Regions from separate parts of the Bradyrhizobium sp. USDA 4354 genome, predicted to be linked through region 1. Evidence: riboswitches for the same ligand, from Rfam matches in the RefSeq annotation. Region 1 holds a riboswitch; the other holds the start of a gene.
The links. Region 1 has a riboswitch for glycine ahead of ACVIIV_RS15255 (D-amino acid dehydrogenase). Riboswitches for the same ligand answer to the same signal wherever they lie in the genome.

Region 2: linked by a shared signal. The riboswitch ahead of ACVIIV_RS20730 (D-amino acid dehydrogenase) and the one ahead of ACVIIV_RS15255 (D-amino acid dehydrogenase) in region 1 are both predicted to bind glycine.

What each region holds. Positions count from the first base shown of each region.
Region 1 covers NZ_JBSSDC010000001.1:3,282,847-3,290,758, forward strand. Annotated here, with positions in the region: gene ACVIIV_RS15245 (MFS transporter) at 1-754, opposite strand, end outside; gene ACVIIV_RS15250 (Lrp/AsnC family transcriptional regulator) at 1,551-2,027, opposite strand; gene ACVIIV_RS15255 (D-amino acid dehydrogenase) at 2,737-3,984, opposite strand; glycine riboswitch at 4,046-4,133, opposite strand; glycine riboswitch at 4,137-4,236, opposite strand; gene ACVIIV_RS15260 (D-aminoacyl-tRNA deacylase) at 4,996-5,934, shown strand; gene ACVIIV_RS15265 (M24 family metallopeptidase) at 6,020-7,243, shown strand; gene ACVIIV_RS15270 (M20 aminoacylase family protein) at 7,624-7,912, shown strand, end outside.
Region 2 covers NZ_JBSSDC010000001.1:4,538,198-4,546,109, forward strand. Annotated here, with positions in the region: gene ACVIIV_RS20720 (ABC transporter permease) at 1-481, opposite strand, end outside; gene ACVIIV_RS20725 (ABC transporter permease) at 501-1,442, opposite strand; gene ACVIIV_RS20730 (D-amino acid dehydrogenase) at 1,621-2,922, opposite strand; glycine riboswitch at 2,988-3,093, opposite strand; glycine riboswitch at 3,097-3,201, opposite strand; gene ACVIIV_RS20735 (M20/M25/M40 family metallo-hydrolase) at 3,449-4,579, opposite strand; gene ACVIIV_RS20740 (ABC transporter substrate-binding protein) at 4,843-6,450, shown strand; gene ACVIIV_RS20745 (multidrug effflux MFS transporter) at 6,735-7,912, opposite strand, start outside.

The DNA.
Region 1 (7,912 bases):
TTAGCGCGATGATGGCGCCTCCGATCACGCCGGTGATCATGGAACGAATCAGCACGATTTTGATCGGGGGTGAGTTAGCGATGTAGCGGAGCCCCGAAACGATGGCGCGGTTTAGTTTTTCGGGCGGAAGATATGACGGTTCGGAAATTCGCTTCCACAAGAACAGTGCAACAAGCAATGGCAGATATAGCAATGCATTTAGGGCAAACGAAGCGACTGCGCCGGCTGCCGCAACTACCATGCCGCCGATCGCCGGTCCCACGCTGCGCGCGATGTTGTAGCTGATACTGTTCAGCGCGACTGCAGCTGGAAGTGCTTCCGCCGGCACTTGCTCGCTAACTGAGGATTGCCAGGCAGGATCCATCAGAGCCACACCGCTCCCGATTACAAAACACAGGATCAGCAACGAGTCTGGCGTGACCATCCCTAACCAGGTAAGTGCCGTCAGCGCGGTCGCACCAGCTAGCGACATGCCGAGCGCGACAAGCATCACGATCCGCCGGTCATACATATCCGCAATTGCGCCTGCGGGCATCGAAATCAGCATAACCGGTAGCAAAAGCGCAGTCTGAACGAGCGCAACTTTATCCGCCGACGTTGTCATCTGTGTCATTGCCCACGCTGCGCCGACGCTCCGGATCAGGGCGCCCAGGTTGGTAAGCAGACTGGCGAGCCAGATGCGCCGAAAGGTGAGGTGGCGGAAGGGCGCTGTGATACCTTCAGTGTTAATTGTTCGAGGCTTGAGAGGAGTCATCTAGCTTGCTGCCTTACCCCGAATAATGAGGATGAAGAGGCGCTGGTGGCAAACGGGAGGTCCGGCGTCATTCGACTTGCGCTGCTTAGATGTAAGAGAAACCTCAAAATAGTCGGCTTCACGCCAAGGGTTCCGCCTCGCACTATCCCGATCCTGACTAGTAAACCTTGCTCTTACCCGCAAGTGCGCGCTTTCTCGACACAGGTCATTCCGTAGTCACTCCCTGCGAGATGCCGCCGGCAAAGGCCAGATGCCACTCAACTCAGCCAGAAGCCTTATCCTTTCGGCGCCTTGTATTGATTCCAAAAGTTGATTTCCTCGTGACAGACGCCGCCCAGCATCCGCGGCGCCTTGGCGCGCAACTGAATCGCAGCCGATCTTCTTAGATCTGCCCAAAGGTCAGCCGCGATGTGAACGCATATAGGTGAGGCCATACTCTGAAGCGGTCTGAATATTTAATCGCGCGTAGCCGCTTAGAGCACAAAATCGAAGGAAACTTGCAGCGTTTTACTCGCACTGCGCGACGAAAAAGGGCGCTAGCGACGCGTGCTGGCCAAGCCGACATCTCTCGTTGGTGAGCGTTTGCAAGTTCATCGGACCGAGTCATCCAGCTCGCTCGCGCCGCGAAGCGCCCACGATGAGCGGTTGGTGTTGGTAGCCTGGAGGTGACGCCACTCAGTCGAAAGTTGCGCGCGCCAATGCGAAGACCTGCGCTCGTTTCGTAACCGGTATCGCTACACCTTGCCCAACTTAGTGATGGAGCAGGTAGGCCGGGTCTGGTGGTGAGACACTCTCTTCAATCCTCGGATGGAGGCTCAATTGGAATAGCGAATCCGGCTTTTACCCGGTCCATGACCACCATGGTCTTGAAGCCCTTGATATCGGGGTTCTCACGGAAAAATCGCCGCGTGAACTGCTCATAGTCGTCCATGGTGCGTGCGGTTATGTATAGGACAAAGTCAGCATCGCCTGTAACGTAAAACCCATTGACGACTTCAACGGATGATTTGATCGCCTTTTTGAATCTGTCGATTATGTCCGAGCGCTCCCGCTCCAATGTCACCAGCACAAGCATCTGAATAGGCCTTCCGACCGCCTTGGCCGAAACGATCGAAACGTCCGACTCGATAATGCCGTCCGAGCGAAGCCTCTTTAGCCTGCGTTGACAGGCGGTAGCGGAAAGCCCGGCCAGTTCGCCAATCGTCTCGGATGTGAGACGGTTATTCTTTTGCACGATCTCCAGGATGTGAGCGTCGATTCGGTCGTACCTCATAACAGGCTCCAGGCTAAAGAGGAAATTCTGCAAGAGTTTGCGTACTTTCGCAGAAAAACATCTCAGATCAGGCAAATCTCGTCGAAAAACACCTTTTGTGACATCAGTATCGTCGATTCAGCGGCAATTACAAGAAATATACTGCATGGCTTGCAAAATGCCCTTCGAAACGCCCTTCGTCCCGTGGCACAGGCGTTACGAAGGTGAGCGTCAGCTGGGCGAACAGCAATTGGCGTCGCTCCGCAGCGGTTGCGAGTCGACAAGATGTTGAGCTTGGCGATGCATCTCTGTGTCTGAGACGAAGAGTCGTTCGATCGGGTGGTTTTACGCTCGGGTGAGCGGCGCGGAACGGCTTTGGTGGGCCTGATTCGGGGCCGCCGCAAAGCTGGCGACCTGCCCTTAAATGCGACGGCACTTCACTATGTGTGCGGCGTGCGCCTTGCAAAGAAACGACAACGCTCATGCAGCCCCACTTGGTCGGCGTCAACTCGTTGCAACAACTCAGTCATACCAAGGCTTTCGGAGGCAACGGTGCCAAGTGGTTCACAGGGGCGCTTACCTGAATAATGAATTGCGGGAAGCAAGTCGCCCGACCGTGAGGCTCGCATCACCCTTCGAGAGCGACTTCAAAATCCGCTTCGGTACTGTCAATCGACATGCTCCCGCCGCGATATCGGCGGGAGCATGGACCAGGACCCATTCAACAGGATCAGGACACGGATGCGCTCAGCCGAGTGTTGCTGCCGTCTGTCGTAATGACATCAGCGATCATTTCAGCTGTGACAGCGGATAATGTCCAGCCGAGATGACCATGGCCTGTGTTGTAGAAAACATTCGGGCGTTTGCCGCGGCCAACCGTTGGCATCATGCTAGGTGTCATAGGACGCAAGCCCGCCCATGGCACCACCTGCGCGGTCGACACATCCGGAAACGATCGCTCTACCCAGCGCACCAAGGGCTTAATTCGGTCCCAGCGGATGTCGCGGTTTTCGCCATTAAACTCGGCGGTCCCCGCGACCCGGAAGCGATCTTCTCCTAACCGGCTGGTCACGATCTTGGTGGCCTCGTCCAGCAGGCTGACACGAGGCGCAGCCTTTTGGCTCGTTTCGTCTCCCAGCTCTACCGTGATGGAGTAGCCCTTGACGGGATAAATGTTGATGTTGTCCCCCAGCATTGAAGCAATGCGGCGGCTGCCGACCCCCGCGCAAACCACTGCGCGTTCGGCATTGAGTTCTTCCTTCAGCGAACCTCGTTTCCAGTGTACGACCACACCGTCTCGGTCGGACCGCATGCCGCAGATCTCTGCATCAAAGACGAAGCGTACGCCCCCTCGCTCGCAAGCCGCAGCGAGGCCGCGCGTGAACTTGTGAATGTCGCCGGTTGAGTCAGACGGGGTAAAGAAGCCACCATAATACTGATCGCGCAGAGCTGGCTCTATTGTAAGCATCTCAGAAGGCGTCACAGGACGGCGATCCAATCCGCCCTTGAGCAGCAACTGATTCACGCGAGAGGCCGCATCGAAATCGGGTTTGCTCGAATAAACGTGCAAGATTCCTCGCCGTTCCAAGTCGAAATCGATGCTCTCCCGATCGGCTAGCTCAAAAAGATGCTTGCGAGCGGCTATCGCTAGCTTCGTCGTTTCGATCGTGTTGTGGCGGTAGTTTCGAATCTGGCTTACGAACTCTGCCAGCCAAGTATATTTGTGAAAACTGGGGCTTGGGTTCAGCAACAATGGTGCGTCTTTGCGCAGCATCCACCTCAAGCCTTTTACGATCGTTGCGACATTATTCCAAACCTCGGCATTACTTGCCGATAATTGGCCGCCGTTCGCAAACGAAGTGTCCATCGCCGGATAGCGCTGGCGATCAAAGACTGTAACCGAATAGCCGCGGCGGGCCAGGGCATAGGCAGTTGTAACTCCGGTGACGCCGGACCCGATTATGATGATCGTGCTCATCGTATGCTCCAGGACAAGATTGAACGAACGGTGAATGGCGTCGCCATGTCTCCGTCCCCAAATCTGTCCGTGCACCTGAGAGCTTTGTCCGCAATCCTCGTGGATCACGGTCCCCTTCGGTGGGTGCTGACCGGCACCTCTCTCCAGATCGTCCTCGGTGTGCGGTCCTGGGCCTGAGAGTTTCCTTGGGGAGTTGCTCCGTCGGCGGTGATACGCCTTTGCAGGCTTATCGCGCTCTCCCGCACACCATCATCAGACACGATAACACTCTCAGACGTACTCACTACCTGTCAAGCCGTGATGAATCGTCGGATCCCAAAATCGGCGGCGTAAGCGACAACTCGATGTTTGCCTAGCCTCCCCACCCAAATTAGCAGGTGGTTTGTTGCCTAGTACTATGCTGATCTCGCCTTTTGATAATTGCATCCGCTGGATGTTCCAGTGGTTTCCAGCGAGCTATCGGCGGCTACCGCAGAAATACTGCGTGATTCTCAAAAGAACGCGCAATGTTTGCGTGGCGACGCTCTAATAAGTCTGCGGTGGTGTAGGACCCTACAAAGCTGTGCCTGGCATGCATCTCTTTCAAAGTCGAGCCGAAATGGAGGCCTGCACGCCTGAGTCGGTCGCTCCGCTCGATGAGGGGCTCTTCGCGGCTCTCGCGTCGACGTCTCTGGCATATGACGGCAGGATTCGCTCTTGCTCGACACGCAACCGGGTGAAGTTCGCTGCTGGTTCGGCGATCCGCTGCCTCGATTTCCAATTCGCGCGATTTCCGGTCGCTACTCCGCCAAGCAGGATAGCCGATAATGGGACTCAGTTCGCGAGTGGCGCCATTGTGACGCTATTCGGGCTTGGGTTAATCGCCTCCCACGCGCACGCTCTCGCGCTGCAAGATCGGATTTCCGTTCACAGAGCATGGTGGTTTCCGAGAAAGTCGAAAAGACGACGGCGCCAAGTTCAGGATAGGCGTACTACGCTCTCGATCTGCCTTGGACTTGGCGGAGGATCGCGATGAGAAATGCCGTTTTTGTCTTCTGCGTCGATCGAGAAAAGGACCCGGTCGCGGGGCGCGTTCTGGATGCTCTCAAGGCGGAATGCGCTCTTGTTGCAACGAGTTTCGAAGTCGATGGGCACTCCGTCCTCGAAGTCGCTGGCTTGCATGACGCCAGAATTTCGATCGTGGCCACGAACGAGGTCGTAAGTAACGACTATGCGCGCTACGCGCCAATCTTGAATGAACGCTTCGGTGACGCTGACGTTATTGGCATCGTGAATTGGCACGAGGGCGCCAATGCGCCAAACGCAATCTTCTCGGTTCAAACGACCGGCGATCTGGCCACGGGGACCTTCAGCACGGTCGACCCTCGGATTACGCGGGGGCTTCTTCTGGCCATCGAAGCCGAGCGGGTCACTTCCGGTCTTGACTCCTTTCGTACTTACCTGGAAGCGACTCATTGGTCGGGCGTCAAGGCCGGTGATGCTGGTACCCGTCTCGCTGACCTGCGGCCGTCGGCTGTCGATGTCGAGATCGGAAGCTCGCCCGAAGATTGGGCAAACCCTCTTGCGGCCCGAGTGCTGGCGCGATCGCTGCTGCGAATTTTCGATCGCATTGAGGAACCGGTACACTCCGTGCTCTGCATCGGAGGCGTTCACTTCGAGCCGAGCTTTACGAACCCGGTATTGCAGTCGCGCGATCGACCCCCGATCGCAGCAAGTCACGTCCTACCAAACCATTGGCTCGTGTCGGATGGCTATGACCAGGAAAGGCGTTTGGTCGACCTGAGAGCTTGCGTGGAGTCGATTGTAGGCGGGATTCAAAGCATCGTGTACCACGATAAGCTAAAAGCGCCTTTCAAGGGGGTTGCTCGCCTCCTCGCAGAGGAGCTCGGTGTTCCGATGCTTTCGCATAAAAAAATGCGCGCGGCTCTTCCGAAGGATATTGTCGAATGAGCGCGCGAAGGCGGCCATCTGCTGTCGAACTGGCATCTAAATTGTCGGTCGTCCTGCAATTGACGTGTTTCTCTGGAGAAGAGCGATGAACGGCTTGGGGATGGGCTCGATTAGGACCATTCAGTACGATCCGTTTCCCCGGATCGAATACGAGGGCCGCGTCGAGCGCGCGCGGCGTTTGATGAAAGAGCATGCCATTGACGCGCTTCTGGCGACGTCCGAACACAATTTGCGGTATTTCATTGGTGAGCCTAGCACGACCCCGCAGCAGACGACCCGGCCGCGATTTCTTCTCATTCTTTCGTCAGCTGACCCCGTTGCCGTCGTCCCAGAGGGAATCGACCAGTTTTATAAAGAAACGACCTGGGTAAAAGATTGCCGGAGCTGGCCTAGCCCAAATCCGAAAGATGAGGGTGTGTCCGCCCTTGCACGAGCGGTGCGTGAATTACTGCCGGAGCACGCTAGGATCGGCGTAGAGCTTGGCGCGGAGAGTAGGCTTGGCTTCCCCGCGGGAGATTTCTTGCGTGTAGCCGACGCGATCAAGCCTCGAACGTTCGTCGACGCATCGGATCCGATTTTCACGCCCCTGCGAATGGTCAAGTCTCCGCTAGAGATCGACAGAATTCGAACTGTATGCAGGCTTGTTTCGGAATCATTCGAAAATTTAGCATCAAAACTGCGTCTGGGTATGACGGAACGCGAGGCCTGTCGCCAGTTCGAATTCGAATGTTTCAGTCGCGGTGTCGAGAAGACAAGCAAGATAGTGGGTGTTTCTGGGCGCGGGGGATATACGCGTCCTTACGGTGTTCCGACCGACAAATTTCTGTCGGATGGAGACGTGCTGTTTATTGATGCCGGCTGCCTGTTCGACTTTTATTGGAGCGATTTCGATCGACACTTTGCTTTCGGTGCACCTGATCCGCACACCCGGGATGCCTATCAGGTCGTTTGGGATGCCACAGAAGCGGGAATTGCCGCCGCTAAACCTGGCATTCCAATCTGTGATGTCTGGAGCGCAATGTCAGCCGTACTAAATGGCTCAAACAATCGCGGTAAAGCCACCAACATCGGCCGAATGGGACACTCCATGGGCTTATGGATGCCGGAGTTACCGTCGGTCCAACCGGACGACAAGACAATACTAAAGCCAGGCATGATCATTAATATTGAACCGAGCACCTCCTATCCCTCATATTTCGACGGATCACCCAAGCTGATGCTGCATGAAGAGGTGGTTGTAGTGACCGAAACTGGCTCGCAGTTGCTCACTTCTCGTGCTCCGCGAAAAATGCCGGTGGTGGCCATATAATAAAAAGACGGAACGTTGCAGAAAGGAAAAGCATGCCGAGCTCTCGCCGTAAGCCGGAAGCGGCCATGACGTCTCATTGGCGTTTCATGCCTGTGTCTCAATGGCCGCACGATAGTGTGGGATATCAGCAATCCGGTATAAGAGGCTATGGCAAATTGGAGAGCAGAGTGCAGAGGCCAACACGGTGTGCGCCCAATAGATGCGACGTCCTGCCATGACGTCTCTACATTTTGCTTATAGCGTACTCCATTGCAAAAAAAGTCAGAATGCGAGCGACTGCAGTAAAAATTGCGCGGGGCCGCTTCACGCGTGCGCACCGAGACTCCGCCGCACGCTCGAGCGGTGCTGTATCGTAATTGATTCGGATTTTAAGGTCTGACATGCATAGTGTTGATCAGTTTCGTGATTTGCAGGGAGAGGTAACCGCGTGGCGTCGCTATCTTCACGAAAATCCCGAGCTCGACTTTCAGGTACACAATACGGCGAGGTTCGTCGCCGAGAAGCTCGCCTCGTTCGGTATCAATCACATCGAAACGGGGATAGCTGAAACTGGCATCGTCGCATTGATTCAAGGGAAGGGTGGAGACGGTCCCACCATTGGGTTGAGGGCCGACATGGATGCGCTGCCGATCCTTGAGGCCTCAAACAGGCCGTGGTCCTCGAAAGTGC
Region 2 (7,912 bases), 1.3 Mb from region 1:
TGGTGATCGCGATCAGCACGGTCCAGAGGCTGGCGCCGGACAGCGACACGACGGCGATCGCGAGCAGGATGCTCGGCATCGCCATCAGGCCGTCCATGACGCGCATCAGGACGGAATCGACCAGCTTGAAGAAGCCGGAGACGAGGCCGATCGCGAGCCCGATGGCGATCGACAGGATCGCCGAGCCGATGCCGATCAGAAGCGAGATGCGGCCGCCATAGATCACGCGCGACAACAGGTCGCGGCCGTAGGCGTCGGTGCCGAGCAGGAATTGTGCGGAGGTGGGCTTGAGCCGCTGCGACGGCGCGAGCTGGATCGGATCATGCGGCGCGATCAGCGGCGCGAGGATCGAGACCAGCACGATCAACGCGAGCAGGACCGTCGCCGTGGCGATGATGGGCGTCGAGGTGAGGAATCCGAAGCGCGGCCGCAGCGGCGACGTGATCGGAATGGACGACTGGGGAAGGGTATCGACCGACATTTGTGTTCTTATCCTTGCCTCAGTACCGGATCCGGGGATCGAGCAGGGTGTAGGCGACGTCGATGAGGAGATTGACGACGACATAGATCAGCGACGTCAGCAGGATCATCGCCTGGATCACCGGGTAGTCGCGCGCCAGCACCGCATCCACGGTGAGGCGGCCGATGCCGGGGATGTTGAACACGCTCTCGGTGACGACGACGCCGGAGATCAGCAGTGCAAAGCCGGTGCCGATCACGGTGATCACGGGTACCGCGGCATTGCGCAGCGCATGGCGCATCATCACCGCAATCTCGTTGATGCCCTTCGCACGCGCCGTTCGCACGTAATCTTCGCCGAGCACGTCGAGCATCGCCGCGCGCGTCATGCGCGCGATCAACGCGATGTAGATGAAGGACAATGCGCAGGTCGGCAGGATCATGCGCTCGAAGAACGGCCCGAAACCGTTAAAGATGCTGCGGAAGCCCTGCACCGGCACCCAGCGCAGGTCGATCGCGAAGATCTGGATCAGGACATAGCCGACCACGAACACCGGCACCGAGAAGCCGAGCACGGACAGGCCCATCACGAAACGATCGATCCAGGTGCCGTGCTTCCAGGCCGCGATCACCCCCAAGGGAACGGCGACGATCACGGCGAGGATGATGGTGCACAGCGCGATCGAGATCGACGGCTCGACGCGCTGGCCGATCATCTTCATCACCGGCAGGTTGGAGATCAGCGAGGTCCCGAGGTCGCCGTGCAGCAGCTTGTTCACCCAGGTGATGAACTGCACGATCAGCGGCTCGTTCAGGCCGAGCGAGGTGCGGATACGCTCGAGCCGTTCCGGCGTCGCGTTGTCGCCGGCGAGAATCGCGGCGGGATCACCGGGCGTCAGCCGCAGCAGCAGGAACACGAACAGCGCGACCACGCCCATCACGGGCACCGCGGCCAGAACGCGGCGAATAAGATAACCCAGCATGCACCTATCTCCGGCTGCGGAACTTGGGGGGCCTCGAGGCGCCCGTGAACTCTGTCGTGTCTATCATGCCTGTCACTTGGACTGGAAAGGCCGCCCGGAGACGCCGCCCTCTCGGGGCAAATTGTGTGCCAAGGGCTGCGCTGTCGCAAGAGGCCGGCATGTCCCCGGCATCGACCACTCAGGATGCATGTCGCAGTTCACGCTCAACCCCAAGTGAAGACGTGGTCGTCGGCGCATTGAGCCCGCGCCAGCCGTCGATGGTCTGGGCAATCATCTGCGCCGTCGCCGCCGACAGGGTCCAGCCGAGATGGCCGTGGCCGGTGTTGAAGAACACGCCCGGTATCCGCCCTGCGCGCACCACCGGCATCATGTTCGGCATCATCGGGCGCAGCCCGGCCCAAGGCACGACGCGCGACGTTTCGACGGCGGGGAAGTTGCTGCGCACCCAGTCGATCAGCGGCTGCACGCGGTCGGCACGGATATCGCGATTGAAATCGTTGAACTCGGCGGTGCCAGCGACGCGAAAGCGATCGGCCCCGAGCCGGCTGGTGACGATCTTGGCGGCCTCGTCGAGCAGGCTCACGGTCGGGGTGGCATTGCGGCTCTCGGCGGTGTCGAGCTGCACGGTGATCGAGTAGCCCTTCACCGGATAGACGTTGACGCGCTCGTCGAGCAGGGCGGCGAAGTGACGGTTAGCAACGCCGGCGCAGACCACGACACCGTCCGCCTTCAGCATGCCGCGCGCGGGGGCGACCGCATCGTCCGCGGCAAGGTCGGCCCAGCCGAGCACGAAGCCGCTGCCGGCACGCGCGATCGAATCGATGCTCGCTTCGTGGATGAAGGTTGCGCCACGCCGCTTACAGGCGTCCGCCAGGCCGCGGGTGAACTTGTGGATATCGCCGGTCGCATCCGATGGCGTGTAGAAGCCGCCATAATAGTCCTTGCGCAGTGTCGGCTCGATCGCGCGGATTTCCTCCGGCGTCACCGGGCGGCGGTCGAGGCCACCTTCCTGCAGCAGCGCGTTGACGCGCAGACCGGATTCAAAGCCGTCCTTGTCACGATAGATGTGGAGGATGCCGCGGCGCTCGAGATCGAAGTCGATGCCCTCGCGCGCCGCGATGTCGAACAGATGTCTGCGCGCTTCGATCGCGAGCCGCGTGGTCTCGATCGTGTTGGCCCGGTAGTTGCCGATGTCGGCGACGAACTCGCTCATCCAGGAGTATTTGTGCCAGTTCGGCCGCGGATTCATCAGCAGCGGCGCGTCGCGCCGGAACATCCAGCGCAGGCCTTTCAGGATCGTCGCGGTGCTGTTCCAGACTTCGGCGTTCGATGCGGAGAGCTGTCCGCCATTGGCGAAGGACGTCTCCATCGCAGCGTAGCGGTGCTTGTCGAGCACCGTCACCTCAAAGCCGCGTTCGAGCAGGGCATAGGCAGTCGTCACGCCGGTGATGCCGGCGCCGATGATGGCGATATGGGTCATGACTAGTTCGGGGCTCCCGCGTTTAGAGTCGGCTGACCGCCGGCCAAGGCCGTTGGCGGCGCCCCATCTGTCACGGGTACCTGAGAGCTTGATCCGCTGCGGATCTCGCAACGGACTATCCCCTTCGGTGGACGTCACGATTGCCTGCAATCGCGCCGCCTCTCTCCAGATCGTCCTGACGATACAGTCCTTTTGCCTGAGAGTTTCCGGGGCGGTTGCTCCGTCGGCGCCGCAACGAAAGCTGAAAGCCTTCGTTGCGATCTCTCCCGCATCGTCGCGTGGACGGCCGAGCAGTACGATACGCCTCATTTTTGGACAAGGCTAAATTTAGACCGCGACTGCCAACGCATTGTGCAGTGCGAAGTTGATTCAATTGCGTGTTGTTTCGGGCCGTCGTCCCGGGGCGATGCGAAGCATCGAACTCTGGTGCGCACTTGCGCACCTGAGGACCTCGAGATTCCCCGGTGCGCAATTGCGCACTCGAGGTCTGGTCCTTCAGGACCATCCCGGAATGACGGCTGCGCCGTCACTCCAGCGTCGCTAGCAATCCCGCCATCAAGCGCCCACGCTCGACCAGGCTGTCGATTTCGATGAACTCCTCCAGCGTGTGGGCATTGCCGCCGCGCACGCCCAAGCCGTCGAGCGTCGGGATCCCCATCGCTCCGGTGAAGTTGCCATCGGAGCCGCCGCCGGAGCTCGCATGGGGTAATTCCGCGCCGAGAGATTTGGCGATGCCGCGCGCCTTTTCGTACAGCGCCATCGTGCCCGCGTTCGGCTCCCATACCGGCCGCGTCACGCCGCGCGTGACCTTGAAGCTGACGTCGTTGTTAGTGGCCGAGAGCGCAAGCATCCGCTCGACGCCGCGGTCGAGATCGGCCTGGCGCTTGGCCATGGAGAGCGCTTCGCCTGTCGCGGTCGTTGCAACGCAATTGACCCATTGGCCGCCATGGACGACGCCGACCGAGAAGGTGCAATCCTCCGTCGTCATCGCGTCGATCGCGAGAATCTGCCGCGCCATTTCGCGGATTGCCGAACGTCCCGCCGACAGCGTCGCGCCGGCGTGGCTTGGCCGGCCCGTCGCCTCGAGATTGAACCGCGCGATGGCGTAGCGTCCGGTGGTGACGCCGTTGTCGGCGCGGCCGGGCTCCGGCACCAGCACGTATTTGTTGCGTGCGGCTTCCGCCTCGATGATGTCGCGCGTCGAGGGCGTGCCGACTTCCTCATCAGGCGTGAACAGCACGGTGATCGGCAGCGGCGTCGTGAACGAGGCGCGCGCCAGCTGCCGGATCGCTTCCAGCGAGAGATAGTTGCCGCCCTTCATGTCGTAGATGCCGGGGCCGTAGCACTTGTTGCCCTCGCGCCGCCATTTCAGCTTCTCGATCGTGCCGACCGGGTGGACGGTATCCATGTGCCCGGCGATCAGGATACCCGGCTCGCCCTGCTTCGGATGGGGAAAGCGCGCGCGGATGACGCCGCCAAAGCCTTGGCGGCCGGCGATGCGCTCGATCGTCGCACCCATGATCGCCATATCCCGCGCTGCGATATCGAGCATCCGGTCCACGGCATCGACGTCCCAGGTTGGGCTCTCGCATTCGACCCAGCCGCGCAGGCCTTCGAGCATTGCCTCGGAATCAAAGGGAAGATTGGCAGGATTCATCTCAATGTCTCTCAAGCTTGGAAAGATGGAACGGGCATTGCATCGCAGACAGGACAGGCGGAGGGGTTGTAGAGCCAAACCGATCTTTGTGGAGCCCGTGCGTGCGCCGCAAGGGCTTGCAATGAAACCGGATTGACGCGCTTCACACTGTCTGCAAGTCTCGAAAGATGAAGGCATTGCATGAGGTTAGTTCGCCCAACGAACGAACCTCATGCTCAACCAATAATCTGCCTTTGAACAGTTTCACGTCAGGAGAACTTTCTATGTTCCACTTCATGCGCCGGGGGCCTCGCGCGTTCGCCTCCAAACTTGCGCTGTCGGTCGTCGCGCTTTCGACCGCGTTGGCCTCGCCAGTGCTTGCGGCCGGCAAGACCCTCACCGCGGTGCTGCATTCGGACCTGCGCATCATCGATCCGATCTTCACCACGGCCTACATCACGCGTGACCACGGCTACATGGTTTACGACACGCTGGTGGCCACCGATTCGAATTTCAAGGTCCAGCCGCAGATGGCGGACTGGAAGATCTCGGACGACAAGCTCACCTACACCTTCACGCTGCGCGACGGGCTGAAGTGGCATGACGGTGCGCCGGTGACGGCGGAGGACTGCGTCGCTTCGCTGAAGCGCTGGGCTGCGGTCGACGGCATGGGCCAGAAGCTCATGGACTTCACCGCCAGCATCGAGGCGACCGACGCCAAGACCATCACGTTGAAGCTGAAGGAGCCCTACGGCCTCGTGCTCGACTCCATCGGCAAGCCGTCCTCGCGCGTCGCCTTCATGATGCCGAAGCGCCTTGCAGAGACGCCGCCGGACAAGCAGATTCCCGAGCAGATCGGCTCGGGTCCCTTCAAGTTCGTGCAGGGCGAATTCCAGCCCGGCGTGAAGGCGGTCTACGTCAAGAACACCGACTACGTGCCGCGCAAGGAGCCGGCGAGCTGGACTTCCGGCGGCAAGGTGGTGAAGGTCGATCGGGTCGAGTGGATCACCATGCCGGACTCGCAGACCGCGGTAAACGCGCTGCAGTCGGGCGACATCGATTTCATGGAGAATCTGCCGTTTGACATGCTGCCGGTGCTGGAAGCGAACAAGGAGCTCACGATCCAGGTTCTGAATAAGTTCGGCTTTCAGACGCTCGGCCGGATGAACTTCCTTCATCCGCCGTTCGACAACGTGAAGGTGCGTCGTGCTGCCTTGCTGGCCATGAACCAGAAGGACGTGCTCGACGCGCTGGTCGGCAACGCGAAGTACCAGAAGGTCTGCGGCGCGTTCTTCATTTGCGACACGCCGCTCGCGACAGATGCGGGATCCGAGACCCTGGTCAAGGGGAACGGCATGGCGGAAGCCAAGAAGGCACTCGCCGAGTCCGGTTATGACGGCACGCCGATCGTGATCATGGCCCCTGGCGATGTCACGACGCTGAAGGCGCAGCCGATCGTTGCGGCACAGCTGCTCCGCGAGGCGGGTTTCAAGGTCGACCTTCAGGCGACCGACTGGCAGACGGTCGTGAGCCGCCGCGCCAGCCAGAAGCCGCCGAAGGAAGGCGGCTGGAACATGTTCTTCACCAACTGGGTTGCGGCCGACGTGTCCAACCCGATCGCCAATCTCTCGATCGGCGGCCAGGGCAAGAAGGGCTGGTTCGGCTGGGCGGAGGACGCCAAGATCGAGCAGCTCAAGGACGCTTTCGTCCGCGCGTCCTCGATCGACGAGCAGAAGAAGATCGCCGCTGACATCCAGAAGCAAGCCTATGAGCAGGTGATCTACATTCCGCTGGGGCAGTATCTGATCCCGAGCGGCTGGCGGAAATCGCTGGCCGGCGTGCTCGACGGTCCCGCGACGCCGGTGTTCTGGAACATCGACAAGAACGAGTAGGCGGGGCGCGCCTGCTTCTAGCAAGGCAAACGGCGCCGCAGGTCTCCCGCGGCGCCGTTCTTGTATAGCGATCGCTGCTCGATCTGTGTCAGCAGTGGCTGTCGCGCACCTGCTCGAGTCCTTCGCTGGCGAATGGCAGGCTCGTCTCCGATCGCTCTCCGGACGACTGTTGCTGCGGCGTGGGTCGATCGGTTCCCAACGCTGGCTGATCCGGTCTGCTCTCTTGTTCCATTTCGCCATCCTCTCGATTGCTGCAGTACAACATCGAGAGGAGCGGGAAGTTCCTAGCCAACGGGACGATGATGCGGCCTGAACAGCCGCCCTTTCTCCACCACCAGCACGATCGCGAGCGCTGCGAGCGTCGACAGGAAGAAGCCGACCGAGAACGGCAGCAGCGTGCCGTCGAAGCTCTGGCCGATCGCCATGCCGACCACGATCCCGATCAGCGTCGTGATCGAGCCATAGAGCGAGGAGGCGGTGCCGGCGATGTGGCCCTGCGGCTCCATCGCGAGCGCGGTGAAGTTGGCGACCATCATGCCGAACGAGAACATCATCAGGGCGGAGAGCACCATGAACAAGGACAGCGGCAGCACGCCGAGGATTTCGGTCAGCAGCATCACGCCGGCCACCACGGTGTAGAGTGTCAGCGCCCCGTGCGAGATCACGCGCATGCCGAGCCGTCCGACCAGCCTCGCATTGAGGAAGCCGGCGATCGCGGTGCCGGCCGCGATCGCCGCGAAGGCGAGCGGGAAGTAATGGCCGAGGTGATAGATGCCGGTGAAGACCTGCTGGGCGCAGAAGACGTAGGCGAACAGCGCGCCGATGACACTGCCGGCGGCGGTGGCATAGCCGATGGTTTGGCGATGGGTCACGGTCTGCCGGAACGCCGAGAGCACGTCGGCGGGCGCCAGCGACCGGCGCTCGGATTCGGGGAGGGTTTCAGGCAGCCGCAGCACGCACCATGCGAGCGCGAGTAGGCCGTAGAGCATCAGCACCACGAAGATGCCGCGCCATGCCGTCACCAGCAGCACCGCCTGTCCGAACGAAGGTGCGATCACGGGCACGGCGATGAACACCATCATGGCAAGCGACATCACGCTCGCCATGCGGCGGCCGACATAGCAGTCGCGCACGATCGAGGTCGCGATCACGCGCGTCGCCGAGGTGCCGAGCCCCTGGAGCGCACGCGCCAGCAGCAGCGTCTCGAACGAGGGAGCTGCGACCGCCAGCACGCTCGCGACCGCATAGACCGCCATGCCGCCGAGCAGCACCGGCCGGCGGCCGAAGCGGTCCGACAGGGGGCCCATGACGAACTGGCCGACGCCGAAGCCGATCAGGAAGGTCGACAGCACCAGCTGGAGATGGTTCGCGACAGGAATCTTGAAGGCGGTGCCGATGTTGGGCAGCGCCGGCAACATCATGTCCATCGCGAGCGGATTGAGCGCCATGATGGACGCGATCA